3 regions of the Kitasatospora sp. NPDC085879 genome follow, and region 1 is predicted to be linked to each of the others. Evidence: riboswitches for the same ligand, from Rfam matches in the RefSeq annotation. Region 1 holds a riboswitch; each other region holds the start of a gene.
The links. A riboswitch is a leader RNA that binds a small molecule or an ion and turns the genes downstream of it on or off. The one in region 1 is predicted to bind cyclic di-AMP.
Positions count from the first base shown of each region.

Region 1 (4,159 bases):
CGCCGGGCGCGGACGCCCCGGCACGCACGTGCTCCCGGCCCTCGGCCGGGAGGCGCCACACACGCGCCCGGCAGCCGCACGCACCGGACCCTGCTCGCCGATCCGGCCGGACCCGCGGCCTAACGGCCGGCCCGGGCCCGCCGCCAACGGGCCAGCACCCCGAGCCGTGCGGCGGGCCCGGACACCGTCGGAGCCTCGGCCCCGGCCGCAGCCCGCTCCCGGGCCGGCCGGCCCTCCGCGCCGCTCTCCTCCGGGCCGTCTCCCGCCCCGCTGCGCCCCGGCAGGCTGCCGTCCGGCACCAGCAGGACGAACAGCCGTGCCCAGCAGAGCCGTTCGCCGCGCGGCCAGTCGAGCGCCCGCAGCGCCGCCGAGGCCTGCTCCGACACCGAGCCGTTGACCCGGACCTCCGCGACGTCCTCGCCCGCCCGGCCGCCGAGGAACAGCTTCACCCCCGTCACCGCCGGCTCCGCGAGCTCCCGCGCCAGCACCCCGGCCAGTGCCGGCAGCAACCGGTGGTCCGCCAGCCACTCCGCCAGCCGGTCGCTGCCGAAACCGAAGACGGCCGCCGGCCCCTGGACGGCATGCCACCCCGGCAGCTGCTCCGGGCGGAAGTGGTCGCCGTGCGTGCCCCGGCCCTCCTGCAGCTCCACCACGGCCGACGCGGTGGTGGTCGCCCACATCCGCACCGCGCTCTCCATCCGCTCCTGCTCCGTCCGGCCGAGGCCCGCCGTGCAGTCCCACACCACCGGGCCGTCCGCCCGCCCCACGTCGAAGGCGAAGCCGAGGTCGACGTGCCCGGCGCCGCCGTTCTCACCGGGGTGCTCCCGCACCGCCACGGCCGTCGTCCCGGGCCCGCGCACCACACTGCCCTCGACCGTGAACCGCTGCCCGAGCCGGGCCATCTCCCGGACGACGCTGAGCCGGATCACATCCGGTCCGGACTGCGCGCGCACCCGCGGCTCCTCGCTCGAAAAGGGGTCGAACACCGATAGGGAGCGAGGCTATCGGCCCCGCGCGTGACCAGCGTCACCGGGCGGGCCATGATCCGTGCCGGGCCGCGACCGGGCAGCCACACCCGGTGTCCGATTTGCCTGACTGCTGGTGATCCGGACACGTACGGTCACTGATCTGACTGCGCTCCGCCCACCACCATCGGGCGGAGAGTGACCCCCGGGAGGGCTCTCGGGGGTCCCCGAGGGCGGGGCGCTTGCCTCCGGAGGGGGCGATCGGTTTTCCTCGAATCCTGCCCGGCCACAACGGCTGGGCGGGCCACCGGGCGGAACGCCGAGTCCTGCCGCCGCCCGGGGTCACGCACCATTCCGTGCACGGCAGGAGCGGGGGACCCAAGGTAAGTGCCGCGCCCGGTGATCCGGGACGGCTTGGGGTGAAGTCGCGTCATTTTCGCGACCGGGCGAACTCCCCGCCCGAACCCGACAGCTCACCTCGCAGGCGTCGGAGAGGAAAACCTGATGTCCGTTCTGGGCACCCGTCTGTCCCGCGTCGCCGTCGCCACCGGTGTGGCCGCCGCCGCCATTGCCATCCCCGTCACCGCTGCGTCCGCCGCCTCGGTCCACAGCGCCGCCCCGGCTGCCGCTCCGGCCGCCGCGGCCCCGGCCGCCGCGCACACCGAGGCCCCCGCCGCCGCGCCGGCCGCCCCGGCCGCCGACGCCAGCTACAAGGTGGTCCACGGCGACACCCTGTCCAAGATCGCCAACGCCCAGCACGTCGACGGCGGCTGGAAGAAGCTGTACCAGGACAACCGCCAGGTCATCGGCGGCAACCCGAACCTGATCTTCCCCGGCCAGAAGCTGACCGTCGCCGGCAAGGCCGCCCAGGCCGCCGCCCCGCAGGCCGAGGCGAAGAAGTCCGACGCCGCCGCCTCGCGCTCCGAGAAGCGCACCCCGGTCCAGGCCGCGCCGAAGCCGGCCGCGCCCAAGACCGAGGCCGCCAAGCCCGCCGCGCCGAAGCCGGCCGCCCCGAAGCCGGCCGCCGCCCCGAAGACCGAGGCCGCCAAGCCCGCCGCCGCCTCCGGCTACGTCGCGCCGGTCGCCGCCTCCCTCGGCACCCCGTACCACAAGGCCGGCTCCAACTGGTCCAGCGGCTACCACACCGGTGTGGACTTCGCCGTCAGCACCGGCACCTCCATCCACGCCATCGCCGCCGGCACCGTCGTCGAGGCCGGCTGGGGCGGCGCCTACGGCAACAACGTCGTCATCAAGCACGCCGACGGCAAGTACTCGCAGTACGCCCACTTCTCCGCGCTGAAGGTCTCGGTCGGCCAGACCGTCACCGCCGGCCAGGTCATCGGCCTCTCCGGTGCGACCGGCAACGTGACCGGCCCGCACCTGCACTTCGAGGTCCGCACCACCCCGTCGTACGGCTCCGACATCGACCCGGTGGCGTACCTCGCCGCCCACGGTGTCCGCGTCTGACGCAACACACCGACGCCGCTGCCCCGGCACACCGCCGAGGCGCACCGCGCCGCACCCGAAGGCCCGGCCCGGGGATCCCACGATCCCGGGGCCGGGCCTCGGCCGTTTCCCCCAATTCCCGTGACCGCGTGCGGACTTCGGCGCGGCCTGCGGGTGCCCGCCGGCCGCGGGGGCCGGCCGAGACGTGTGGTGCGGGCGACGAGAACCGAAAGACGGTCCCGCAGTTCGTCGCGATCGGCAACGACACCCGGGCCCTGGCGTGACCCCCGTCACCACCCCAGCGGATAACCCGGGCGGTCGTTCGTACGTGTGCACTAGCATTCCCCGCGCTCGTCGAGCGGTGTTCGACCGGAACGCCACCGGCGGGTACTCCAGGGGAGGGCACTCCGTGAACAGAACCCCGGCCGCACGTACCCGTGCGGCCTTCGCCTCGGTCGCCGCGGCCGGCCTCGCGCTGCTCGCCGTCGCCGCGCCCGCGCACGCGACCGGCGGCACGCCGACGACGCCGACCGACCTGTACAACGAGTACCGGGCGTGCTCCACCGACCAGGCCGCGCCCGTGTACGTCGCGGGGCGCACCGGTCTCACGGTGGAGGGAATCCCCGGCCACACCGACCCCAACACCCGGTGGATCACCGAGCAGTTCCGGGCCTGGCCGGTCTCCGACCCGTCGCAGGTCGTCACCGCCGAGCGGGGGTACGCCTCCGTGGGCAACGAGGCGACGGCCACCCTGGGCGGCTACAACGCCCCGCTGCGCGACGGCGAGACCTACGCCTGGCAGGCACGGACCGTGGACGCGGACAGCGGCGCCGCCTCCGACTGGTCGGCCCCGTGCTACGTGGCCACCGACGACACCTTCCCGAGCGCGGAGCCGACCGTCAGCTCGCCGAACTACCCGGCGGGACAGCGGAACCAGGGCGGCACCCCGATCACGCTCACGTTCGGTGCCAACGGTGTGAGCGGCGTCGCCGGCTACGCGTTCACCTGGTTCGGCACGTTCCCGGTCCCCGGCGTCTCGACGGTCGGGGAGCACGGCATCCCGCAGTACCGCGACCCCTACGAGACCAGTCCGAACTACTTCGCGCGGGCGGACTCCCTCGGCGGCTCGGCCACGGTGAACCTGATGCCGCCGTACAACAGCGGGCTCCTGGTCCTGCGGGTGGCCAGCCTGGACCGGGCGTTCAACATGTCCCAGCCCACGACCTACTACATCGCGGTCAAGCCGGACGCGCCGAAGGTCACCAAGGTCTCCAACTCGCCGCAGTACGGCAAGCAGGCGATCTTCAAGCTCACCCCCGACCCGGATCTCCACGCGGTGAGCCCCGTGGTCAGCTACACCGTCGAGCGCCTCGGGCAGACCCGGTCGACGACGACGGTCAAGGCGTCCACGAGCGGAATCGCCGAGCTGAACCTCACGCTGGACGACCCGTACGGCGACGTGCTGCTCGTCACCTCCACCAGCGCGAACGGCTGGGTGAGCCAGCAGCAGTGGTGGAGCACCGGTGGCACCGACACCTCCCCGACCGTGACCTCGGACGTCTACCCCGAGAACGGTTCGGGCGGCGGCGCGGGCGTGCCCGGCACCTTCACCTTCACCCCGAAGATCAAGGGGGCGGTCAGCTACACGTACTCCGTCAACTGGGGCGAGGGCACCACGGTGAAGGCCGGCGCCCGCGGCGAGGCGCAGGTTTCGTGGACCCCGACCGACAGCGGCTGGTACGCCCTGG
Region 1 is NZ_JBFBJZ010000015.1:137,413-141,571, reverse strand. It holds gene AB0P35_RS14655 (DUF6348 family protein) at 120-953, opposite strand; cyclic di-AMP (ydaO/yuaA leader) riboswitch at 1,303-1,465, shown strand; gene AB0P35_RS14650 (LysM peptidoglycan-binding domain-containing M23 family metallopeptidase) at 1,470-2,432, shown strand; gene AB0P35_RS14645 (hypothetical protein) at 2,821-4,159, shown strand, end outside.

Region 2 (4,159 bases), on a different contig from region 1:
CGCGGCTCCACCGGCGCCAGCGTGCGCTGACACCCCGCCACCCGGCCCATGGCCGGAGGCACACGGCTGCGGCCCCGGAGAGCTCTCTCTCCGGGGCCGCAGGCGTTCCCGGGGCCCGGTGTCCCCGACGCCCCCGGGCGGCGGTCCGGTCAGCCCTCCTCGACGGTGCGGTGCGGGCGGGCGGTGCGTTCGGCGTCGGCGGCGTCCCCGGTGCGGGCCTCGGTGCGCCGGCTGCGGGCCAGGTAGTCGCGGACGATGAGCTCGACCGCGTCCTGCGGGTTGCCCGCCCCGGCGGCCAGCATGACCTCGATCGCCAGATCGGCGTCCAGCGTGACGGTGACCTTCGCTGCCATGGCGACTCCTCAACTCCGTGGGAGCGTCAGCCTATCCGCGCGGGCAGGCCGATGCCCCGGAGCGGCGGGAGGCCGCTCCGGGGCATCGGAGGGGAGAGGAGCGCCCGGGCCGTGGGACCCGTGTACGGCCGACGGGCGCGGGGATGCCGGCGTGCGGGACGCCGGCACCGAGCCGGGATCAGACCCGGCCGGCGAAGTCCGGCGCCCAGTTGGCGATCGTCTGGACGCGGACACCGGCGCTCGGGTTGGCGGCCTCGACGTACTTGCCGTCACCGATGTACATGGCGACGTGGTGCACACCGGAGTTGGCACCGTTGCTGGACCAGAACAGCAGGTCGCCCGGCTGCAGGCTGTCCAGCGAGACGCGGGTGGAGTAGTCGGCCTGGTCGGCGGCGACGCGCGGGACGGAGATGCCCGCGGCGCGCAGCGCGGCCTGGGTCAGCCCGGAGCAGTCCCAGCCGCCGTTGCCGGTGCCGCCGTAGATGTAGGCCTGGCCCACCTTGGAGAGCGCGAAGTTGACCGCGGCGGCCTTGGAGCCGGTGGCGGTCTGCGCGGCCGGGGTGGTGGTGCTCGCCTTGACCGCCGTGGTGGCGGGCTTGGCGGCCGGCTGGGCGGCGGCCGGAGCGGCCTGGGCGGCCTGGGCGTGCTGCGCACCGGTGCCCAGGGACAGCTTCTGGCCCGGGTAGATGGTGTGCGGACCGCTGGTCAGGACCGACTTGTTGATCTCGTAGAGCTTCTGCCAGCCACCCTGGACGTGGTTGCGCTCCGCGATGGTCGACAGCCAGTCGCCGGCCCGCACGGTGTAGGTGGCGCCGTGGGAGCGGTTGCCCTGCCAGGACTTCTTGCCCTGCCAGGCCTTGCCGTCCTGGGAGGTGCCGGCGGAGGCGGTCGAGCCGCTGCCGGTGGAGGCGGCCGGGGCGGCCGGAGCGGCCGGCTTGGCGGCGGTGCTGCTGCCGGTGGAGGCCGCCGGGGCGGTGGTGGAGGCCGAGCCGCCGGGGTTGATCTCGGGGGCCGGACCACCCTTGGTCAGACCGGCCTTGACGGAGCAGACGGGCCAGGCGCCGGGGCCCTGGACGGCGAGGACCTTCTCGGCGATGGCGATCTGCTGGTCCTTGGTGGCCAGGTCGGCGCGGGAGGCGTAGCTGCCGCCGCCGAAGGAGGACCAGGTGCTGTTGGTGAACTGGAGGCCACCGTAGAAGCCGTTGCCGGTGTTGATGTGCCAGTCGCCGGAGGACTCGCACTGGGCGACCTTGTCCCAGGTGGAGACCGAGGCGGCGGAGGCGCTGCCGACGGCCAGCGACGGGATGGTGAGGCCGATGCCGACGACGCCGGTGGTGGCGAGAATGCGTCGGCCGCGCTTGGAGTTGATGGACAGCATGAAGCAGCGTTCCTCTCCCACGCCTGCGAGGTGAGCTGTCGGATTCGGGCTGGAGTTGCCCGGCCGCACGCACGGATTCCGGCGATCTCTCGCCGTTTCCGCGCGCGCGGCTTCACCCCAAGCCGGGGAGCGGCGCTGGACCGCTCCCGGGCGACTTACCTGGTTCCCCCGCCCCTGCCGAAGTGCGTTTCGCTTGCCAGTCGGACCGCCGGCAGGACTCGGCGTTCGGGCCAACTGGGTCCGTGTGACCACGAACGTGGGAGGACATTAGACAGAGTTAAGTTCAAACCGCAAACATGTGTGATGCCGGTCACAGGTGATCTTGGCGTAATTCATGATCGATTCCTTGATATCCCCGTGATCGACTTTCGCCGCTTTCGTGCAAATCCCGTCCGGGAAAACCGGCTTGTTTATGCTTCAGGCAGCGGGGGCCGGGCGGCGACCCGGGGGAGGGGTCGACCGGTCATGGACGAGCGCGACGGGCGCCGCGAGGCGGAGACCGACGGGATGTCGCGGAGGCCGGTCCCGCACCGCCGGGTGGGCCGGCGCCGGGTGCTGCTCTGGATCGGGATCTCCACCGCGGCGGTCGCGGCGGCCGGCGGCGAATGGGCCCGCCGGTCGCTCGCCTCCGAGGCGCATCCCGGCGCGTTCGGTGCCACGCCCTCCGAGGGCCCTGGCGGGGCCTCTGCCGGGCACACGCACGCCGCCCCGACCCCGGTCGACCCCTCGCCCTCCCCGGTCGATCTGACGGGCCGCCGCTGGTCCGACCCGGCCGGCTGGGGCGGCGCCGTCCCGGGCCCGAAGGGCGCCGTGCGGATCGCCGACCGCGTCCTGCTGGACGCCGACGCGACGGTCGGCTCGCTGCTGGTCGAGCCGGGCGGTTCGCTGGTCTTCGCGCCGGAGCGCAGCCTCACGCTCTCCTCGGCGGGCGGCGTCGAGGTCCGCGGCACCCTGGCGCTGGCTCCGGCGGAGGGTGCCGTGCACACCCTGCGATTTCCATCCGTGGACGAACGAACGTTCCGGGGCGGCGGCATGACGATGGTGGAGGGGGACACCGGGCTCTGGGTGACCGGCACCGGCTACCTCCGGCTGGACGGCGCCGCCAAGACCGCCTGGGCTCGCGCGGCGACCGCGCTCAAGGCCGGCGACACCGAGCTGAGCCTGGCCGAGCCGCCCACCGGCTGGCAGTCGGGCGACGAGCTGGCCGTCACTCCGACCGGACCCCCGAGCGAGGACGAATTCTCCACCCGATACGATCTGTGCACGATCAGACGGGTCGACGGCAGGACCGTCGTGCTGAGCGCACCCCTGGCCCACGCGCACCCGCGCGTCTCGGCCGGCGGCGGGGTCGCCGTCGGCGCCGAGGTGCTCAACCTGACCCGCAGCGTACGGGTCGAGGGCACCCCCCGGGGTCGCGCCCACGTCCACCTGACCAGCTCGCGGCGGGCCGATGTCCGGCACGCGGCGCTGCGCTGGCTCGGCCCGCGCCGGGCCGGCAAGGAGACCTGGAACGGCGCCCCGGTGACCGAGCCCGTCCTCGGCCGGTACGGGCTGCACTTCCACATGCTCGGCGACACCTCCCGCGGCACCGTCGTGGAGGGCGTGGTGGTCCGTGACTGCGGCAGCCACGCCTTCGTCCCGCACGCCAGCCACGGCATCACCTTCCGCAGCTGCATCAGCCACGACACCTGGGAGGACGCCTACTGGTGGGACGGCCCGCCGGACACCCGGACCCCGCAGGCACCCTCGGACGACATCACCTACGAGTCCTGCGTGGCCTCCCGCACGGTCTACGAGCCCGCCCCGCGCGGCTACCGGCTCACCGGCTTCGCACTCGGCGCCGGCACCGGCGGCACCGCCCGCGACTGCGTGGCCGTCGGCGTCCAGGGCGCCACCGGCGCCTCCGGCTACGAGTGGCCGGAGACCAGCGAGGGCGTCTGGACCTTCGAGCGCTGCCTGGCCCACAACAACCTGCAGAACGGCATCTTCGTCTGGCTGAACGCCCGTCACCACCACACCCTGGAGCGCTTCGTCGCCTACCACAACGGCGGCTGGGGCGTCGAGCACGGCGCCTATCTCAACGACTTCGACTACAACGGCGGTGTGCTGTACGGCAACGGCGCCGGGGGAGTGGCCGTGCACGCGCTCGGCCGGGAGAAGGGCACCGTCTTCGACGGCCTGCTGATCGACGCGGCAGGGCAGTCCGACTACGCGGTCGCCACGGCCAAACACCAGCTCGCCGGCGGCACGGTGACGATCAGTCGGAGCCGGATGACGGGCTACCGCAAGGCCGGGGTGGCCTTCCGCGCCACCCCGGACGGCCAGCCGGACGACATCGCCGTGCTGGACTGCTCCTTCGGCGGCAACGAGGTCTGGCTGGACCCGCAGTCCCCCCGCCCGGCCCGGATCGTCCTCCGCAAGGCCGGCG
Region 2 is NZ_JBFBJZ010000029.1:91,527-95,685, forward strand. It holds gene AB0P35_RS22545 (LacI family DNA-binding transcriptional regulator) at 1-30, shown strand, start outside; gene AB0P35_RS22550 (hypothetical protein) at 150-353, opposite strand; gene AB0P35_RS22555 (transglycosylase family protein) at 532-1,731, opposite strand; cyclic di-AMP (ydaO/yuaA leader) riboswitch at 1,737-1,965, opposite strand; gene AB0P35_RS22560 (hypothetical protein) at 2,197-4,159, shown strand, end outside.
Region 2: it holds a riboswitch for cyclic di-AMP, as region 1 does, so the genes downstream of both, AB0P35_RS22555 (transglycosylase family protein) here and AB0P35_RS14650 (LysM peptidoglycan-binding domain-containing M23 family metallopeptidase) in region 1, are expected to answer to the same signal.

Region 3 (4,159 bases), on a different contig from region 1:
CCCAGGTGACCAGGCTCACGCCCGTTCGGGCCGATCGGATCCGGCCGTGCCGCGGGCACCCCCGATCGGGTGGCCGGCAGCGGATACCGTCGGGGCATGCCGGACACCTCCCGCCCCGACCAGCCGGAACTCTTCACCTGGGAGTTCGCCGCCGACCCGTACCCCGCGTACGCCTGGTTGCGCGAGCACGCGCCGGTGCACCGCACCACGCTGCCGAGCGGGGTGGAGGCCTGGCTGGTCACCCGGTACGCGGACGCCCGGCAGGCGCTCGCCGACTCCCGGCTCTCCAAGAACCCGGTGCACCACAGCGAGCAGGCGCACCGCTCCGGCCGGGTCGGCATCCCGGGGGAGCGCCAGGCCGACCTGATGACCCACCTGCTGAACATCGACCCGCCGGACCACACCCGCCTGCGGCGGCTGGTGTCCAAGGCGTTCACCCCGCGCCGGGTGGCGGAGTTCGAGCCCCGGGTGCAGCAGCTCACCGACCGGCTGATCGACTCCTTCGCCGAGCGGGGCACCGCCGACCTGATCCACGAGTTCGCCTTCCCGCTGCCGATCTACGCGATCTGCGACCTGCTCGGCGTGCCGGCCGAGGACCAGGACGACTTCCGCGACTGGGCCGGCATGATGATCCGACACCACGGCGGGCAGCGCGGCGGTGTCGGCCGGGCCGTGAAGCGGATGCGGACCTACCTGGCGGAGCTGATCCACCGCAAGCGGGCCGACCTCGGCGACGACCTGATCTCCGGGCTGATCCGGGCCAGCGACCACGGCGAGCACCTGACCGAGAACGAGGCCGCCGCGATGGCCTTCATCCTGCTGTTCGCCGGGTTCGAGACCACCGTCAACCTGATCGGCAACGGCCTGTACGCGCTGCTGCGCAACCCCGGCCAGCGGGCGCTGCTGCAGGAGTCGCTGGCCCGCGGCGAGGGCGGCCTGCTGGAGACCGGGATCGAGGAGCTGCTGCGCTACGACGGACCGGTGGAGCTCGCCACGTGGCGGTTCGCCACCCGTCCGCTGACGATCGGCGGGGTGGACGTCCCGGTCGGCGACCCGGTGCTGGTGGTGCTGGCCGCCGCCGACCGCGACCCGGCCCGGTTCGCCGACGAGAACACCCTGGACCTCGCCCGCACCGACAACCCGCACCTGGGCTTCGGCCACGGCATCCACTACTGCATCGGCGCCCCGCTGGCCCGGCTTGAGGGCCGCGCGGCCCTGGCCACCCTGTTGACCCGCCTCCCCGATCTCGCCCTGGACGCCGACCCCGCCGACCTGCGCTGGCGCGGCGGCCTCATCATGCGCGGCCTGCGCGAGCTCCCGGTCGCCTTCACCCCGGAGACCGCGGCGGAGCCGTCCGGGCGGTGCGACCCGGTCTGACGGTGTGTCGCGCCGATCGGGAGTGATCGGATCTGAACACTCATCAATCAGGAAATACCGGCATCGTTCGTGGGCGATAATAGGCTCTCCGTAATTCCCACGTGATATCAGCGAGATGAGCTTGTGATCGTCCGTTCGATCTGCTTACTCTCCCGAACAGTCCGCAGCCGCGGACCCCGCGTGCGGCAACGCCGAATCCTGTCCGCCGCACCCGGGCCTCACGACCGAGACCAAGGACAGGGGCGGGGGAACCACGTTCGTCGCCGTCCCCACGGCTAGGGGTGAAGCCGCGTCAGCAGGGCCCCTCCTGCGGCCGCGGCCGGGCCAAGCCTCCCGGTCCGAACCCGACAGCTCACCTCGCAGGCGTTCGGAGAGGGAAAACCCATGCTCTTCACCGGACCTGGCCGCCACCGCCGCAGGACGACCGCCCAGAAGGCGGTCGCCGTCGCGGGTGTCGCGGGTGTCGGCCTCGCCATGCCGCTGCTCACCGCGGGCGGAGCCCATGCCGCCCCGGTCTCGATCTGGGAGAAGGTCGCCCAGTGCGAGAGCGGCGGCAACTGGAAGATCAACACCGGCAACGGCTTCTACGGCGGGCTGCAGTTCACCGCCCGTACCTGGAAGGGGTTCGGCGGCGCCCGGTACGCCCCGCTCGCCCACCAGGCGAGCAAGAGTCAGCAGATCGCCGTCGCCGAGAAGGTGCTGGCCACCCAGGGCCCCGGCGCGTGGCCGGTGTGTTCCAAACGCGCCGGCCTGACCCGCACCTCCGCGGGGAGTACCGGCGAGACCCGCAGTAGTACCGGGCAGGGCGCGCCGTCGCCGAAGTTCCCGGGCCGCGGCGGCTTCGACGCCGACTCCGGCGTGTACTGGTACCAGAAGGGCGACCAGTGGTACTGGACGGCGCACAAGGAGATCTACGAGCGCCATCTGCCCCCCGTTCCGACCGAACCGGCCGAGCCGGACGACGGTGTGGCGGCCGGCGAGGGCGGCCGCACCCTGCAGGCCGTCCCGGTGCCCGCGCTCGGCCGCGAGCCGTACACCGTGCGCGAGGGCGACACGCTGTCCGGCATCGCCGCCGCGCTCGAACTTCCCGGCGGCTGGGACCAGCTGTATGCGAACAACCGGGAGGTCGTCGGGGCCGATCCGGACCTGATCCTGCCCGGCCAGCAACTGCGGCTGGTCTGACGGACCGGCACGGTACGAACGGACCGTCCGCCCGTGGGGCGGCACCCGCGGGCGGGCGGCCGGTTCTGTGGTCCTTCAGGTGAACTACCGACGAGTAGACCGGTCACACGGTGAGACAGGGCCGTGCGTGGCACGGCCCGGCGGGCCCGTGCGGTTAGGCTCTGGTCGTAACGACCCTCATCCGCTTCCGCTAGGAGATGCCTCGTGCCGTCCATTGATGTCGTCGTAGCCCGCGAAATCCTCGACTCCCGCGGTAACCCCACGGTCGAGGTCGAGGTCGGCCTCGACGACGGCAGCACCGGTCGTGCCGCTGTTCCGTCCGGTGCCTCCACCGGTGCCTTCGAGGCCCTGGAGCTTCGCGACGGCGACAAGAACCGCTACTTCGGCAAGGGCGTGGAGAAGGCCGTCCTCGCCGTCATCGAGCAGATCGGCCCCGAGCTGGTCGGTTACGACGCCACCGAGCAGCGCCTGATCGACCAGGCCATGCTCGACCTGGACGCCACCCCGGACAAGTCCTCGCTCGGCGCCAACGCGATCCTCGGCGTCTCCCTCGCCGTCGCGCACGCCGCCTCCGAGGCCAGCGACCTGCCGCTGTTCCGCTACCTGGGCGGCCCGAACGCGCACGTCCTGCCCGTCCCGATGATGAACATCCTCAACGGCGGCTCGCACGCGGACTCCAACGTCGACATCCAGGAGTTCATGATCGCCCCGATCGGCGCGGAGTCCTTCTCCGAGGCCGTCCGCTGGGGCGTCGAGGTCTACCACACGCTCAAGGGCGTGCTGAAGGAGCGCGGCCTGTCCACCGGCCTCGGCGACGAGGGCGGCTTCGCGCCGAACCTGGACTCCAACCGCGAGGCCCTCGACCTGATCGTCGAGGCCATCAAGAAGGCCGGCTACACCCCGGGCAAGGACGTCGCGCTCGCCCTGGACGTCGCCTCCTCCGAGTTCCACAACGACGGTGCCTACACCTTCGAGGGCAAGGCGATCTCCTCCGCCGAGCTCATCGACTACTACGCCGAGCTGGTCGCCGCGTACCCGCTGGTCTCCATCGAGGACCCGCTGGACGAGTCCGACTGGGACGGCTGGAAGGCCATGACCGACAAGCTGGGCGACAAGGTCCAGCTGGTCGGCGACGACCTGTTCGTCACCAACCCGGAGCGCCTGCGCCGCGGCATCGAGACCGGCACCGCCAACGCGCTGCTGGTGAAGGTGAACCAGATCGGCTCGCTCACCGAGACCCTGGACGCCGTCGAGCTGGCCCAGCGCAACGGCTACCGCTGCATGATGTCGCACCGCTCCGGCGAGACCGAGGACGTCACCATCGCCGACCTCGCCGTCGCCACCAACTGCGGCCAGATCAAGACCGGCGCCCCGGCCCGCTCCGAGCGCGTCGCCAAGTACAACCAGCTGCTGCGCATCGAGGAGATCCTCGACGACGCCGCCGAGTACGCCGGCCGCGGTGCCTTCCCCCGGTACAAGTACGAGGGCTGACACCCGCGGGCTGACACACGGCCGCTGGACCGGTGCCCCGGCAACCACCCCGTAGGGTGGGGGCCGGGGCACCGGCGCGAGCAGGAGGGGTACGAGCGATGTGGAAGAT
Region 3 is NZ_JBFBJZ010000019.1:18,419-22,577, reverse strand. It holds gene AB0P35_RS16730 (cytochrome P450) at 97-1,377, shown strand; cyclic di-AMP (ydaO/yuaA leader) riboswitch at 1,571-1,757, shown strand; gene AB0P35_RS16725 (transglycosylase family protein) at 1,762-2,559, shown strand; gene eno (phosphopyruvate hydratase) at 2,764-4,050, shown strand; gene AB0P35_RS16715 (septum formation initiator family protein) at 4,149-4,159, shown strand, end outside.
Region 3: it holds a riboswitch for cyclic di-AMP, as region 1 does, so the genes downstream of both, AB0P35_RS16725 (transglycosylase family protein) here and AB0P35_RS14650 (LysM peptidoglycan-binding domain-containing M23 family metallopeptidase) in region 1, are expected to answer to the same signal.